Regions from separate parts of the Pantoea sp. Z09 genome, predicted to be linked through region 4. Evidence: predicted binding sites of a transcription regulator. Region 4 holds the regulator's gene; each other region holds the start of a gene.
The links. The regulator PurR, encoded in region 4, represses purine synthesis genes. The targets are predictions, from matches to a motif close to CANGCAAACGTTTGCNTG.

Region 1: the regulator PurR is predicted to act here: its motif matches at 2,111-2,128, upstream of serA (phosphoglycerate dehydrogenase).
Region 2: the regulator PurR is predicted to act here: its motif matches at 1,712-1,729, upstream of guaD (guanine deaminase).
Region 3: the regulator PurR is predicted to act here: its motif matches at 2,140-2,157, upstream of glyA (serine hydroxymethyltransferase).

The regions. Positions count from the first base shown of each region.
Region 1 covers NZ_CP092373.1:748,980-752,271, reverse strand. Annotated here, with positions in the region: RNA gene ssrS (6S RNA) at 1-71, shown strand, start outside; gene MC269_RS03660 (5-formyltetrahydrofolate cyclo-ligase) at 147-740, shown strand; gene serA (phosphoglycerate dehydrogenase) at 792-2,030, opposite strand; gene rpiA (ribose-5-phosphate isomerase RpiA) at 2,311-2,970, opposite strand; gene MC269_RS03645 (LysR family transcriptional regulator ArgP) at 3,198-3,292, shown strand, end outside.
Region 2 covers NZ_CP092373.1:1,951,056-1,954,347, reverse strand. Annotated here, with positions in the region: gene dcp (peptidyl-dipeptidase Dcp) at 1-115, opposite strand, end outside; gene guaD (guanine deaminase) at 177-1,475, opposite strand; gene ydfG (bifunctional NADP-dependent 3-hydroxy acid dehydrogenase/3-hydroxypropionate dehydrogenase YdfG) at 1,833-2,579, shown strand; gene MC269_RS09325 (YnfA family protein) at 2,611-2,940, opposite strand; gene MC269_RS09320 (DUF1283 family protein) at 3,070-3,292, shown strand, end outside.
Region 3 covers NZ_CP092373.1:943,758-947,049, reverse strand. Annotated here, with positions in the region: gene MC269_RS04540 (3-phenylpropionate MFS transporter) at 1-660, opposite strand, end outside; gene glyA (serine hydroxymethyltransferase) at 774-2,027, opposite strand; gene hmpA (NO-inducible flavohemoprotein) at 2,360-3,292, shown strand, end outside.
Region 4 covers NZ_CP092373.1:2,089,664-2,092,955, forward strand. Annotated here, with positions in the region: gene MC269_RS09995 (Grx4 family monothiol glutaredoxin) at 1-171, opposite strand, end outside; gene MC269_RS10000 (C40 family peptidase) at 534-1,334, shown strand; gene MC269_RS10005 (YnhF family membrane protein) at 1,380-1,469, opposite strand; gene purR (HTH-type transcriptional repressor PurR) at 1,755-2,780, shown strand; gene punR (DNA-binding transcriptional activator PunR) at 2,777-3,292, opposite strand, start outside.

The DNA.
Region 1 (3,292 bases), 1.3 Mb from region 4:
GTTGCGACGGCACATTCACCTTGAACCAAGGGTTCAAGGGTTACAGCCTGCGGCGGCATCTCGGAGATCTCTCTACCTTCTGCATCTGTTTTTCCCCGTTGTGAATGATATAGTTGCTCAATCAGCGACTTATCAACGGGGTTCCCATGTCACAGCCCTCACTGCTCGATCGACACGCTCTGCGTCAGCACGTGCGCCATCTGCGCCGCGCCCTGACGGAAGAACAGCAGGTCCAGGCCGCCGCGCTGCTGGCGGAACACGCGGTTAACTTCGCTCCTCTTGCTAACGCCCGCCATATCGCCCTGTTTCTGTCGGTTGACGGCGAAATCAACACCCGTCCGCTTATCGCTAAACTCTGGCAGCAGAAAAAACAGATCTATCTGCCGGTGCTGCACCCTTTCGCCGCTGGCCATCTGCTGTTTCTGCGCTATACGCCGGAAACGGTGCTGACGCCGAATAAACTGCGTATTCCCGAACCGCCGCTCGATATTCGTTCGTTGATTACGCTGGACCAGCTGGATGTGATGATGGTGCCGCTGGTGGCCTTTGACAGCAGCGGGCAGCGCCTCGGCATGGGCGGCGGCTTCTACGATCGCACCCTGCAGAACTGGCGGCAGCATCGGTTCTTACCCGTTGGGGTGGCGCACGATTGTCAGCAGGTGGAGCAGTTGCCAACGGCGGAGTGGGATGTGCCTTTGCCCGCGGTGCTGACGCCGTCGCGGCTGTGGCAGTGGGAATAAGCGGGATTTGCATCAAAGGGCCGTTGCCGGCCCTTTTTGCATAGTGCGCGATCAGTAAAGCAGACGGGCACGGATGGTGCCTGGAATCGCCTTCATCAGCTGCAGCGCTTTGTCCGCCCGATCCTGCGGCGCGTCGATATCAATCACCACATACCCCATCAGCGGCGAGGTTTGCAGGAACTGCGCGGCGATGTTGATGCCCTGCTCGGCAAAGATCTGGTTGATCGCCGTCAGCACGCCCGGACGGTTCTCGTGAATGTGCAGCAGACGGCTGGCGCTGGCGCCGTGCATCGGCAGCGACACTTCCGGGAAGTTGACCGCAGAGAGCGTAGAGCCGTTATCGGAATATTTAGCCAGCTTGCCCGCGACTTCAATCCCGATATTCTCCTGCGCTTCCTGGGTCGAGCCGCCGATGTGCGGCGTCAGGATCACGTTGTCGAATTCACACAGCGGCGAAGTGAACGGATCGCTGTTAGTGGCGGGCTCAACCGGGAAGACGTCGATAGCGGCGCCAGAAAGATGCTTGCTCGACAGCGCGTCACACAGCGCCGGAATATCCACCACGGTGCCGCGCGAGGCGTTGATCAGCAGCGCGCCCTTCTTCATCTGCGCCAGCTCCTGCGCGCCGATCATATCCTGGGTAGAAGGCGTTTCCGGCACGTGCAGGCTGACCACGTCGCTCATATTGAGCAGGTCGGCCAGATGACGCACCTGGGTGGCGTTGCCGAGCGGCAGTTTGTTTTCGATGTCGTAGAAGTAAACGTGCATCCCCAGGCTTTCCGCCAGCACGCCGAGCTGCATGCCGATATGGCCATAGCCGATGATGCCCAGCTTTTTGCCGCGCGCTTCAAACGAGCCGAGGGCGTTTTTATTCCAGATGCCGCGATGCGCTTTGGCGTTGGCTTCGGGAATGCCGCGCAGCATCAGCAGCATCTCGCCGATCACCAGCTCGGCGACCGAACGGGTGTTGGAGAATGGCGCGTTAAACACCGGAATGCCGCGCGTCGCCGCCGCGTTAAGGTCGACCTGGTTGGTGCCGATGCAGAAGCAGCCCACGGCGACCAGTTTTTCCGCCGCGGCGAAGATCTCTTCGGTGAGTTGGGTGCGGGAGCGAATACCGATAAAGTGCGCATCGCGAATGGCGGATTTCAGCGCATCGGCATCCAGCGCGCCTTTATGGAATTCGATGTTGGTATAACCTGCCGCCTGCAGGTTCTCCAGCGCGCTCTGATGCACGCCTTCCACCAGCAGGAATTTAATCTTGTCTTTTTCCAGTGATACCTTTGCCATTTCCCCGACCCTATTGTGATTTCAACAATGGCCGCCATAAGCGCGCCTTCTGTCAAAATATCAAAATTTACGCCTGCGGCAAGACAACCGTTTGCCTTGCCGCCAGCACGGGGAGGCCTGCGCCCAGCACATTGCCACAGAAAATCGGGAGCTGAACCGGGAACAAAGAACGAACCTGCTGTCGATGACGGTTATGTGACATAAGTCACCGAATTTAGGCGATGTAAGAAAAGATATTTTGCGCGTGCAAATAACCGGCGCGCTGAGCGCGCCGGACAGATCATTTTTCGATGGTTTTCACGCCGTCTGGCGTGCCGATCAGGGCAATATCGGCACCGCGTGTGGCAAACAGCCCGACGGTGACCACGCCCGGCAGCGCATTGATGGTTTTTTCCAGCGCACTCGGATCGAGAATGCGCAGATTGTGCACGTCGAGAATAATGTTGCCGTTGTCGGTGACGACATGCTGGCGATACTCCGGCAGGCCGCCGAGCTTAACCAGTTCGCGGGCGACATAGGCGCGCGCCATCGGGATCACCTCGACCGGCAGCGGAAAACGCCCCAGCACGTCCACCTCTTTCGAGGCGTCGGCGATGCAGATGAACTTATCCGCCACCGCCGCCACGATTTTCTCGCGCGTCAGCGCCGCGCCGCCGCCTTTGATCATCTGCATCTGCGGATTGATCTCATCCGCGCCGTCGACGTAGATGGCCAGATCGTCAATCTCGTTGAGATCGAACACCGGAATGCCGAGCGCTTTCAGCTTCAGCGTAGAGGCTTCCGAACTGGAGACCGCCCCCTCAATCTGATGTTTCACGGTGGCGAGCGCATCGATAAAGTGCGCGGCGGTAGAGCCGGTGCCGACGCCGACGACGGTGCCCGGCTGCACATATTTCAGCGCGGCCCAGCCTACGGCTTTTTTCAGTTCATCCTGGGTCATGGTATGTTTATAACCTGTGCGACAACGAAGTGCGCGTAGTATAAAGCAACGCTTGCCGAATGTGCGCGGCTGTTTAGGCTGACGTGATCGCTTTGCAAGCCGGCCCGCAAAAATGGCGCTGGCGGCCCCTTTTCTGCGGTGCGGCGCGCGTAAAGATCCGGCGCACAGCGCGTCAGATGAATTTTTTATGGCATAGTATCGTCCATCCTGAACGAGAGAGAACAATAATGAAACGCCCCGATTATCGAACGCTTCAGGCGCTGGATGCGGTGATTCGCGAACGCGGCTTTGAGCGCGCCGCACAAAAATTATGCATTACGCA
Region 2 (3,292 bases), 140 kb from region 4:
CCTCTATGCCCGCCAGAAGCGCCGGCAGAAAATCCTCTTCCGCGATCTGGTCAAACGGCGGCGCCTGATAAGGCAAGGTACTGGCCTGGAAAAACGGGTTGCTTCTGCTGTTCATGCCTCGCTCCTGATTGCCCATGCAAAAGAGTATCCTGGCAGGTTGCCGCCTCCGTCACAACTCAGCGCTGCCAGACCGCGCGTCCGTTGACCCAGGTCTGGGCGATATTGCGATCGTCGCCCAGCGTCATCAGCACAAACAGCCGCTCCCAGATATCTTTACTGTTGTCGATGCGCAGCCGCTGCAGCGGCGAGACGGCCGGATCGAGCACCACAAAGTCCGCCTCTTTGCCCGGCGCGAAATTGCCGATGTGGTGATGCAGATCCAGCGCGTGCGCGCCGCCCAGCGTGGCGTGATAAAACGCCTCCGCCGCGCTGAGCCGATACTGCTGCAGTTGCCCGACTTTGTAGGCCTCTCCCATCGTCTGCAGCATATTGAAAGTGGTGCCCGCACCGACGTCAGTACCGATGCCAATCCTCACGCCCTGCTGCCAGCTGCGCTTGAGGTTAAAAAGGCCGCTGCCAAGAAACAGATTCGACGTCGGGCAAAAGGCGATGGCGGAGTCAGTATCGTGCAGGCACTGCCACTCTTTCTCCTCCAGGTGAAGGCAATGGGCGAACAGGCTGCGGCGTCCGGTCAGCTGGTGGCGATGGTAAACGTCGAGATAGCCGTCATGCTGTGGGAACAGCGCTTTTACCCAGGCCACCTCTTCCGGGTTTTCGCTCAGGTGGGTATGCAGCCAGACGTCGGGATAGCGCTGCCGCAGCTGCTGCACCTTTTCCAGCAGCGCCGGAGAGGAGGTCGGCGCAAAGCGCGGCGTCAGCGCGTAGCTGAGCCGGCCGCGTCCGTGCCAGCGTTCAATCAGCGCCTGGGTGTCGGCGTAGCTCTGCTCCGGCGTTTCCAGCAGCGCGTCCGGCGCGTGGCGATCCATCATGACTTTGCCGGCGATCAGCCGCATCTCCAGCGCCTCGGCCGCGCTGAACAGCGCCTCCACCGACTGCGGATGCACGGTGCCGAACACCAGCGCGCTGGTGGTGCCGTTCGCCAGCAGCTGCTGCAGAAAGAAGGCGGACATGGCGGCGGCGTGATCCGCGCAGTGATACTGGCTTTCAACCGGAAAAGTATACTGATCCAGCCACTGCAGCAGCTGCTCGCCGTAGGCGCCGATCATCTCCGTCTGCGGATAGTGGATATGCGTGTCGACAAAGCCTGGCACGATAAGCCTGCCGCGCAGATCGATCACCTCGGCCGGAGGCGACGTCAGCGAGGCCCAGGGGTGCAGCGCGACAATGCGTCCTGCCTCCAGCAGCAGCACGCCATCCTCGATATAGCGCGCCTGCGCCATGATGGCCTCAGGCTGGTGCGCGATATCGCTAAAATCAAAAAAGCTGGCGCGAATCGCCGTTTGGGTCTGTGACATGGTATTTCCTTAACGCCGCGCGCGGAGGCGGATAACGATCAGAGTGAACAGGCAGATTTTGCAACTGCCATGCCACAACAGCGCCACTATTCAATATGTTATGTAAAAACAGCATTACGTCGTAGAGGGAAAAAACGGTATCGTATGCGCAACCGGTTGCTCCGCTTTCCGCCTGCAGCGCGCCGAACGCTGCTGCCCAGGCCGCTGCTCCTTGCTGGTGCAGCGTGCGCCACCATCGCGCAACCGGCCGCCTGCAAAATCCCTTTACAGCCTGAGCGCGCTTTTGCCGCGCAGCGGCGCGAATGAAGTGGTATGGTGAGCAAGGTCTAACCTGAAAATCAGTTAAGGAACAGTGAGATGATTATTTTTGTTACCGGCGCCACCGCTGGTTTTGGTCAAAGTATCACCCGCCGATTCATTGAAACAGGTCACAAAGTGATCGCCAGCGGCCGCCGCGCCGAGCGGTTGCAGGCGCTGAAAGAGGAGCTGGGCGACAACCTCTATACCGTTCAGCTCGACGTGCGCAACCGCGCGGCTATTGAAGAGACGATCGCTTCGCTGCCGGCCGAGTGGCGCAATATCGACGTGCTGGTGAATAACGCCGGACTGGCGCTCGGTATCGAGCCGGCGCACCGCGCCAGCGTCGAAGACTGGGAAAACATGATCGACACCAACAATAAGGGTCTGGTCTATATGACGCGCGCCCTGCTGCCGGATATGGTGGAGCGCAACGTCGGCCACATTATCAATATCGGCTCCGTTGCCGGAAGCTGGCCCTATGCGGGCGGCAACGTTTACGGCGCGACGAAAGCCTTTGTGCGTCAGTTCAGCCTGAACCTGCGCACCGACCTGCACGGCACCGCGCTGCGCGTCACCGACATCGAGCCAGGCCTGGTGGGCGGCACCGAGTTCTCCAACGTGCGCTTCAAAGGCGACGACGATAAAGCAGATAAAGTCTATGAAGGCGCGACCGCGCTGACGGCGGAAGATGTAACCGAGGCGGTCTACTGGGTGGCGACGCTGCCGAAGCACGTCAATATCAATACGCTGGAGATGATGCCGGTAAGCCAGACGCAGGCCGGTCTGAAAGTGCACAAGCCCTGATGCAGCAGGCCAGCCCGTCGGGCTGGCTTTCTCAGGCGCGGCCCCAGCCCGCCACGATAATCAGCATGCCGCAAAAGGCCACCAGCGCCCCGCTCCAGTCCCACGCGCTCAGCTTCACGCCATCCACCACGCGCAGCCACAGCAGCGCGGTCACCACATAGACGCCACCGTAGGCCGCATAGACGCGTCCGCTCGCCGCCGGATGCAGCGTCAGCAGCCAGACAAAGGCCATCAGGCTCAGCGCGGCCGGCAGCAGCAGCCAGGCAGAACCCGCCTTTTTCAGCCACAGCCAGGGCAAAAAACAGCCGACAATCTCCGCGATGGCGGTAAGAAAAAAGAGCAGCGCGGTTTTAAGCAGCATGCAATCCTCTCGCAAAGATAAACAACTTGCCCACGACTGGTGAGCAAAGAAAGCGCGATGATATACTAATCGCCGTCTGCCGCAAGCCGGAACCATCCCCGCGCCAGGCATCAACTGAAGGAAGAGATGATGAAAAAATTATTTCCGACCCTGCTCGCCGCGCTGCTGGCCGGCAGCACGCTGTTGACCGCCGTCCAGGCCAGCGCCAATACCAGCCGCCTGATTATTGAGGACGGCAACAGCGCCGCCAGTAATGAGGCGGCGCGCCAGAGCAAAGAGCAGTGGAATGAGACCCAGCAGCTGCGCCATAAGGTGAACAACCGCGTAGAGAAAGAGTTCGACAAAGCGGATC
Region 3 (3,292 bases), 1.1 Mb from region 4:
CGCCCCCTGCAGCAGCGTGACGCACAGCATAAAGCGCCATACGCTGTTTTCACGCAGCAAATCGCGCCACGCCCGCCAGCCGCCGCCCGTCGCGTCGTGGCGCTCTTCCCCCTGCGGTTGGGTAAGCGGCGGCAACAGCATGCCGCCCAGCATCGCCAGCACGCCGACCGAGAGCAGCGCCAGGATCGCCTGCGACGACCAGTGATTCACCAGCAGCCCGGTCAGCGCCGAGCTGATGACGAACGCCAGCGAGCCCCACAGCCGCACCGGACCGTACTTCAGTCCAATCTGCTGCGTCCAGGTGGCGGCCAGCGCATCGCTGAGCGGCACCAGCGGCGAGAAGAAAAGATTGAAGCCCACCATCACCAGCAGCAGCCACAGCCACTGCTGCCCGACCCAGTAGCCAGCGGCAAACAGGCAGGTCATCAGCGCCAGCAGCCGCAGCGCGGTGATCAGCTGCGCCGGATGCTTCACCTGCGATGCGATCAGCAGGCTGCCCATAAAGCGCGCCACCATGCCGCAGCCGAGCAGCAACCCGATTTTTTCCGCGTCGAGTCCGATGCCCTTTAACCAGACGCCCCAAAACGGCAAATAGATGCCGTAGCAAAAAAAGTAAGTGAAATAGCCGAGACCGAGCCATTTTGCCGAGCCGATCGCCATTCTGCCTCCCGCAGTAACCGTCCATAATAAGAATTGCGCGCTACTTTAGCCTAAAAGCGGCAATAAAAAAGGATGGCCGAGGCCATCCTTTATCGCGGTCACACGCTAAATGCTCAGGCGTAAACCGGCAGACGCGCGCAGACGTCCAGCACTTTCTGCTTGATGCGTTCGATGGTCGCTTCGTCGTTAACGTTGTCCAGCACGTCGGCGATCCAGCCAGCCAGCTCGCGCACTTCCGCCTCTTTAAAGCCGCGACGGGTTACGGCAGGGGTCCCGATACGCACGCCAGAGGTGACGAACGGACTTTTCGGGTCGTTCGGCACGCTGTTTTTATTGACGGTAATATTGGCGCGGCCCAGCGCGGCATCCGCTTCTTTACCGGTCAGGTTTTTGCTTACCAGATCGATCAGGAACAGGTGGTTATGGGTACCGCCTGAGACGATGTCGTAGCCGCGCTCGATCAGCACTTCCACCATCGCTTTAGCGTTCTTCGCCACCTGCTGCTGGTAGGTTTTGAACTCCGGCTCCATCGCCTCTTTGAACGCCACCGCCTTACCGGCGATAACGTGCATCAGCGGACCGCCCTGCCCGCCCGGGAAGACGGCAGAGTTGAGTTTCTTGTAAAGATCTTCGTCGCCGCCTTTCGCCAGGATCAGGCCGCCGCGCGGACCCGCCAGGGTTTTATGGGTGGTCGAGGTGACGATGTGCGCATGCGGCACGGGCGTCGGATAGACGTCAGCGGCCACCAGGCCCGCCACGTGCGCCATATCGACGAACAGGTAAGCGCCGACGCTGTCAGCGATTTCACGCATTTTCGCCCAGTCGCAGACACCGGAATAGGCTGAGAAGCCGCCGACGATCATTTTCGGCTGATGGGTTTTCGCCAGTTCGGCCAGTTCGTTGTAGTCGATTTTGCCGCTCTCATCGATGCCGTAAGGCACGACGTTGTAAAGCTTGCCGGAGAGGTTGACCGGCGAACCGTGAGTCAGGTGACCGCCGTGCGCCAGGTTCATACCCAGGATGGTGTCGCCCGGCTGCAGCAGCGCGGTGTAGACGGCGAAGTTAGCCTGCGATCCGGAGTGCGGCTGCACGTTGGCGAAATCGGCGCCGAACAGCGCTTTCGCGCGATCGATGGCCAGCTGCTCAACGATGTCGACATATTCACAACCGCCGTAGTAGCGTTTTCCCGGATACCCTTCCGCGTATTTATTGGTGAGCTGCGAACCTTGCGCCTGCATTACACGTGGGCTGGTGTAGTTTTCAGAAGCAATCAGTTCAATGTGCTCTTCCTGACGCACTTTCTCTTGCTCCATCGCCTGCCACAACTCGGCATCATAATCGGCAATGTTCATTTCACGCTTTAACATCCGCATCTCCTGACTCAGCTAACTTTTTAACGGCGGTTTAGGCTCCCTTAAGGAGCAAAGGCCAACAGTGTAAACCGTTTTGCCAGGGGACGGTAGCGCCAATTCGCCCTGACACGCAAACGATTGGCTAGCCGCTGGCAAAGGTTTTTTACGCTTTTCCGCCTGCTGGCATTACCACGATTTTTCCTCAGGTTGTGACGCAGATTTTTTTAATTTGTACCTAAAGCTTGCCACCAAAACCCCCTGATTTCCCTGCGGGTTATTTACAAGCTTTGATGCGCGATCATAACATGTATTTAAAATACAACTTTAAGTAACTCGAGGATCCTCCCATGCTTGACGCACAAACCATCGCCACCGTGAAATCGACTCTTCCCGCTGTTGCCGCCGTCGGACCAAAACTGACCGCGCATTTTTATGACCGCATGCTGTCGCAGCATCCCGAACTGAAAAACGTGTTCAATATGAACAACCAGCGCAACGGCGATCAGCGCGAAGCGCTGTTTAACGCCATCTGCGCCTATGGGGCGAATCTCGATAATCTGGCGGCGCTGCTGCCGGCGGTAGAAAAAATCGCGCAGAAACACACCAGCCTGCTGATTAAGCCAGAGCAGTACGCCATCGTTGGCGAAAACCTGCTGGCGACGATTAAAGAGCTGCTGAATCCGGGCGAGGAAGTGCTGGCGGCATGGGGACGCGCCTATGGCGTGCTGGCGGATGTGTTTATCCAGCGTGAAGAGGCGATTTATCAGGAAACCGAACAACTGCAGGGCGGCTGGCGCGGCACGCGCGCCTTCCGCATTAGCGCCATCGAGGCGCAGAGCGCGGTGATTAAGAGCTTTACCCTGACGCCGGTGGATGGCGGCCTTGTCGCACCGTTTAAGCCAGGCCAGTATCTCACCGTGCAGCTGCATCCTGTGGAATTCGCCTTTCAGCAGAATCGCCAGTACTCTCTGACCCACACCAGCAACGGCAAAACCTACCGTATCGCGGTGAAGCGCGACGCGCAGGGCAGCGTTTCCGGCTGGCTGCATGACAAAGCGCAGGTGGGCGATGTGCTGGAGCTGACCGCGCCGCACGGCGACGTCTTTATGGATGTCACGACCGATACGCCAGTGGCGCTGATTTCGGCGGGCGTCGGCGTCACGCCGACGCTGGCGATGCTGCACGCGCTGGCCGAGCAGCAGCACGCCGCGCCGGTAACCTGGCTGCACGCCACGGAAAACGGCGCGCAGCACGCCTTTGCCGATGAAGTGGCGCAAACC
Region 4 (3,292 bases):
ATCAGGGTTCTGCAGAATATCCACGTAGGCAAAGCGCTCGCCGCAGGCGGAAAGCGCCTGCACCGCCTGCGAGGAGAAACCGCAGCTTGGCAGCTTCGGCGAACCTTTCATGTACAGCAGGACCGGGTTTTCTGCGATCTGGCGCTGAATTTTTTCTACAGTACTCATAATTGCCTTCCTTAATTCCCTACTTCGTGTTTGTTTATTGTAGCGACTTCGCCCCATCACTGAAAACGACAATTTCTCGCTTGTCAGGTGAAACCGCCATGTTTGTTAAGTTCTCAGCTAAAGATCTGCTTTTTCCTGACGATAATCAAAACCTAAGCTATTCATAACTGGTAATAATTTTGCTGCTATAACCTGCTGAAATTGCTCATTTAAGAGCCAGTTGCAACCCTGTAACAGTTTAATAGAAAAATGGCTTAACTTTTGAAAAAAACCTGGCTTAGAATGGCCCCGGCGCTGATCACCGATCAGATTTTTCTAACCTCGTTACGGCCTGTTGTCGTAACCGCTAACCCTGAAACCGGACGATGCGATTACTGATTACGCTTTTTATCTTAGCTTTCGCGCAGCTGTTTCTGAACATTGCGTCGGCTTCGCCGCAAACGCCGGTTAACGCCAGTCTGCATAAAGCGGAAAAAAAGAGCGCGCGTGAAGATGAGCGGCGCAAACGCCGTCCGGTGAAAACCAGCGCCAAAAAATCTCGCCCCTCGACTGCGCAAAAACTCAAACTGAAAAAACAGCAGAAACTCGACACGGCCGCCCTCTCTCATCCCGTCAGCGACAAGAAAAAATCCGCTAAAAACACCCGTAAGCGCTATGGTCATCAGCGCCCGTTAAGCACGGCTAAAACCGCGGGCGCCGGGCTGCTGGAAGCGGACGATCCTACCACCATTAAAATGAGCAAGTCCCATCGCCTGCGCTATCAAAAAGCGCGCGAAACCGCGATGACCAAGCTGATGGGTCAGCTGGGCAAGCCTTATCAGTGGGGCGGCACCTCGCCGCATACCGGTTTCGACTGCAGCGGCCTGGTCTGGTACGCCTATAAGGACTTAGTGAAATTCCGTATCCCGCGCACCGCCAATGAGATGTACCACCTGCGCGACGCCGCAGAGGTGAAGCGCGAGTCGCTGGAGAAAGGCGATCTGGTCTTCTTCCGCATCAACGGCCGCGGCACGGCGGATCACGTTGGGGTTTACCTCGGCAACGGCAAGTTTATTCAGTCGCCGCGCACCGGGAAAGATATTCAGATTAGCGCGCTGTCGGAAGATTACTGGCAGCGCCACTATATCGGCGCGCGCCGTATGATGACGCCGAAAACCATTCGCTAAGAAAAAAGAAAACCGGGGATGTCCCCGGTTTTTTTATTGCTGCTGTTAGTGCATCACGGCGGTAAAGCTAAAGGCCACGATCATCAGCAGCGCCGCGCCGGTGGTCATCAGCGCCAGTTTTAAATCTGTGCTCATAGCTACTCCTTATCCACACATTTGTCAGGGTCTTGCGGATTTTCCCACAGTCGCCGGTAAAAATCTCGTTTTATCCCGCAAGCCTTGCTAGAATCCCCGCCTTTGTTGCGCAACTGACGCAACGCCCGTGCCGTTCGCACGCAACAGCCCCTGTTTTGTCCTGCCCAGTGCGTGTTTCACCGACAAAAAACTGTAGCGAATTAACAGAAAACCATCCTGGCGGACGCAAACGATTAACATTATGCTTATCAGCGGCTTACTGATAAGTTCTGGAGTCTCTTTTTAATGGCAACAATCAAAGATGTCGCGAAGCGTGCCGGTGTCTCCACAACCACCGTTTCTCACGTTATCAATAAAACGCGCTTTGTCGCGGAAGAGACGCGCAACGCCGTCTGGCAGGCGATTCAGGAACTGCACTACTCGCCCAGCGCCGTTGCGCGTAGCCTGAAGGTCAATCACACGAAAACGCTGGGGCTGCTTGCCACCTCCAGCGAGGCACCCTATTTCGCCGAAATCATCGAGGCGGTTGAGCATCACTGCTTTGAGCGCGGCTATACCCTGATCCTCGGCAATGCTCACAACGATCTGCAGAAACAGCGCGCCTACCTGTCGATGATGGCGCAAAAGCGCGTCGATGGCCTGCTGGTGATGTGCTCTGAGTATCCTGACGACCTGCTGAAGATGCTGGAAGAGAACCGCAATATTCCCATGGTGGTCATGGACTGGGGCGAATCGCGCGCCGACTTTACCGATACCGTGCTGGATAACGCTTTCCAGGGCGGCTATCTGGCGGGACGCTATCTGATCGAACGCGGTCACCGCGATATCGGCGCCATTCCCGGCCAGCTGGAGCGCAACACCGGCGGCGGACGCCACGCGGGCTTTTTAAAAGCGCTGGAGGAAGCGGGCATCGCGGTGCGCGCGGAGTGGATCGTGCAGGGTGATTTCGAGCCGGAGTCGGGCTACCAGGCGATGCAGCAGATCCTGCAGCAGAAGCAGCGCCCGACGGCGATTTTCTGCGGCGGCGATATCATGGCGATGGGCGCTATCTGCGCCGCCGACGAGATGGGACTGCGCGTGCCGCAGGATATTTCGGTGATCGGCTATGACAACGTGCGCAACGCGCGCTACTTCACGCCAGCGCTGACCACCGTGCATCAGCCGAAAGCGCAGCTGGGCGAGAAAGCGCTGGAGATGCTGCTGGACCGCATCACCAGCAAACGCGAAGAGTCGCAGACCATTGAGGTGCATCCGACCCTGATCGAGCGCCGCTCGGTCGGCGACGGCCCGTTCCGCGACTACCGCCGTTAATCCTCGCTCAGCCACTCCTGATTCAGGGTTTGCGCATCGCCCAGATAGCTAAGCAGCCAGCCTAGCGCGGGCGATGCGCCCGCTTCCGACCAGCTGACGCAGCAGGGACTCTCGGGAAAAGGCGCCGGCAGCGTCAGCTCCGCCAGATCGCCTTTATCCAGCAACGGGCGCGCCAGATGGCCCGGCATCATCGCCACGCATAATCCCTCCAGCACACACGCCAGCCCCGCCTGCCAGTCCGGCACCACCAGCCGTCGCTGATTGTCGAGCGTCCAGGTCATGCGGCGCGGCAGCGCGCGCGCGGTATCCTCCAGCACCAGCGACGGCCAGGCGCGCAGCGCGTCGTCATCGAGCCGCGGCAGCCGGGTGAGCGGATGCTGGCGCGCCACCACGCAGCGCCAGTTGAGCGCGCCCATATCGCGAAAGGAGAAGCGGCCGCCGACCGGGATCGCCTGCGTCGCGCCGATGGCGACGTCGACGCGTCCGTCAGCCAGCGCATCCCAGACGCCGTT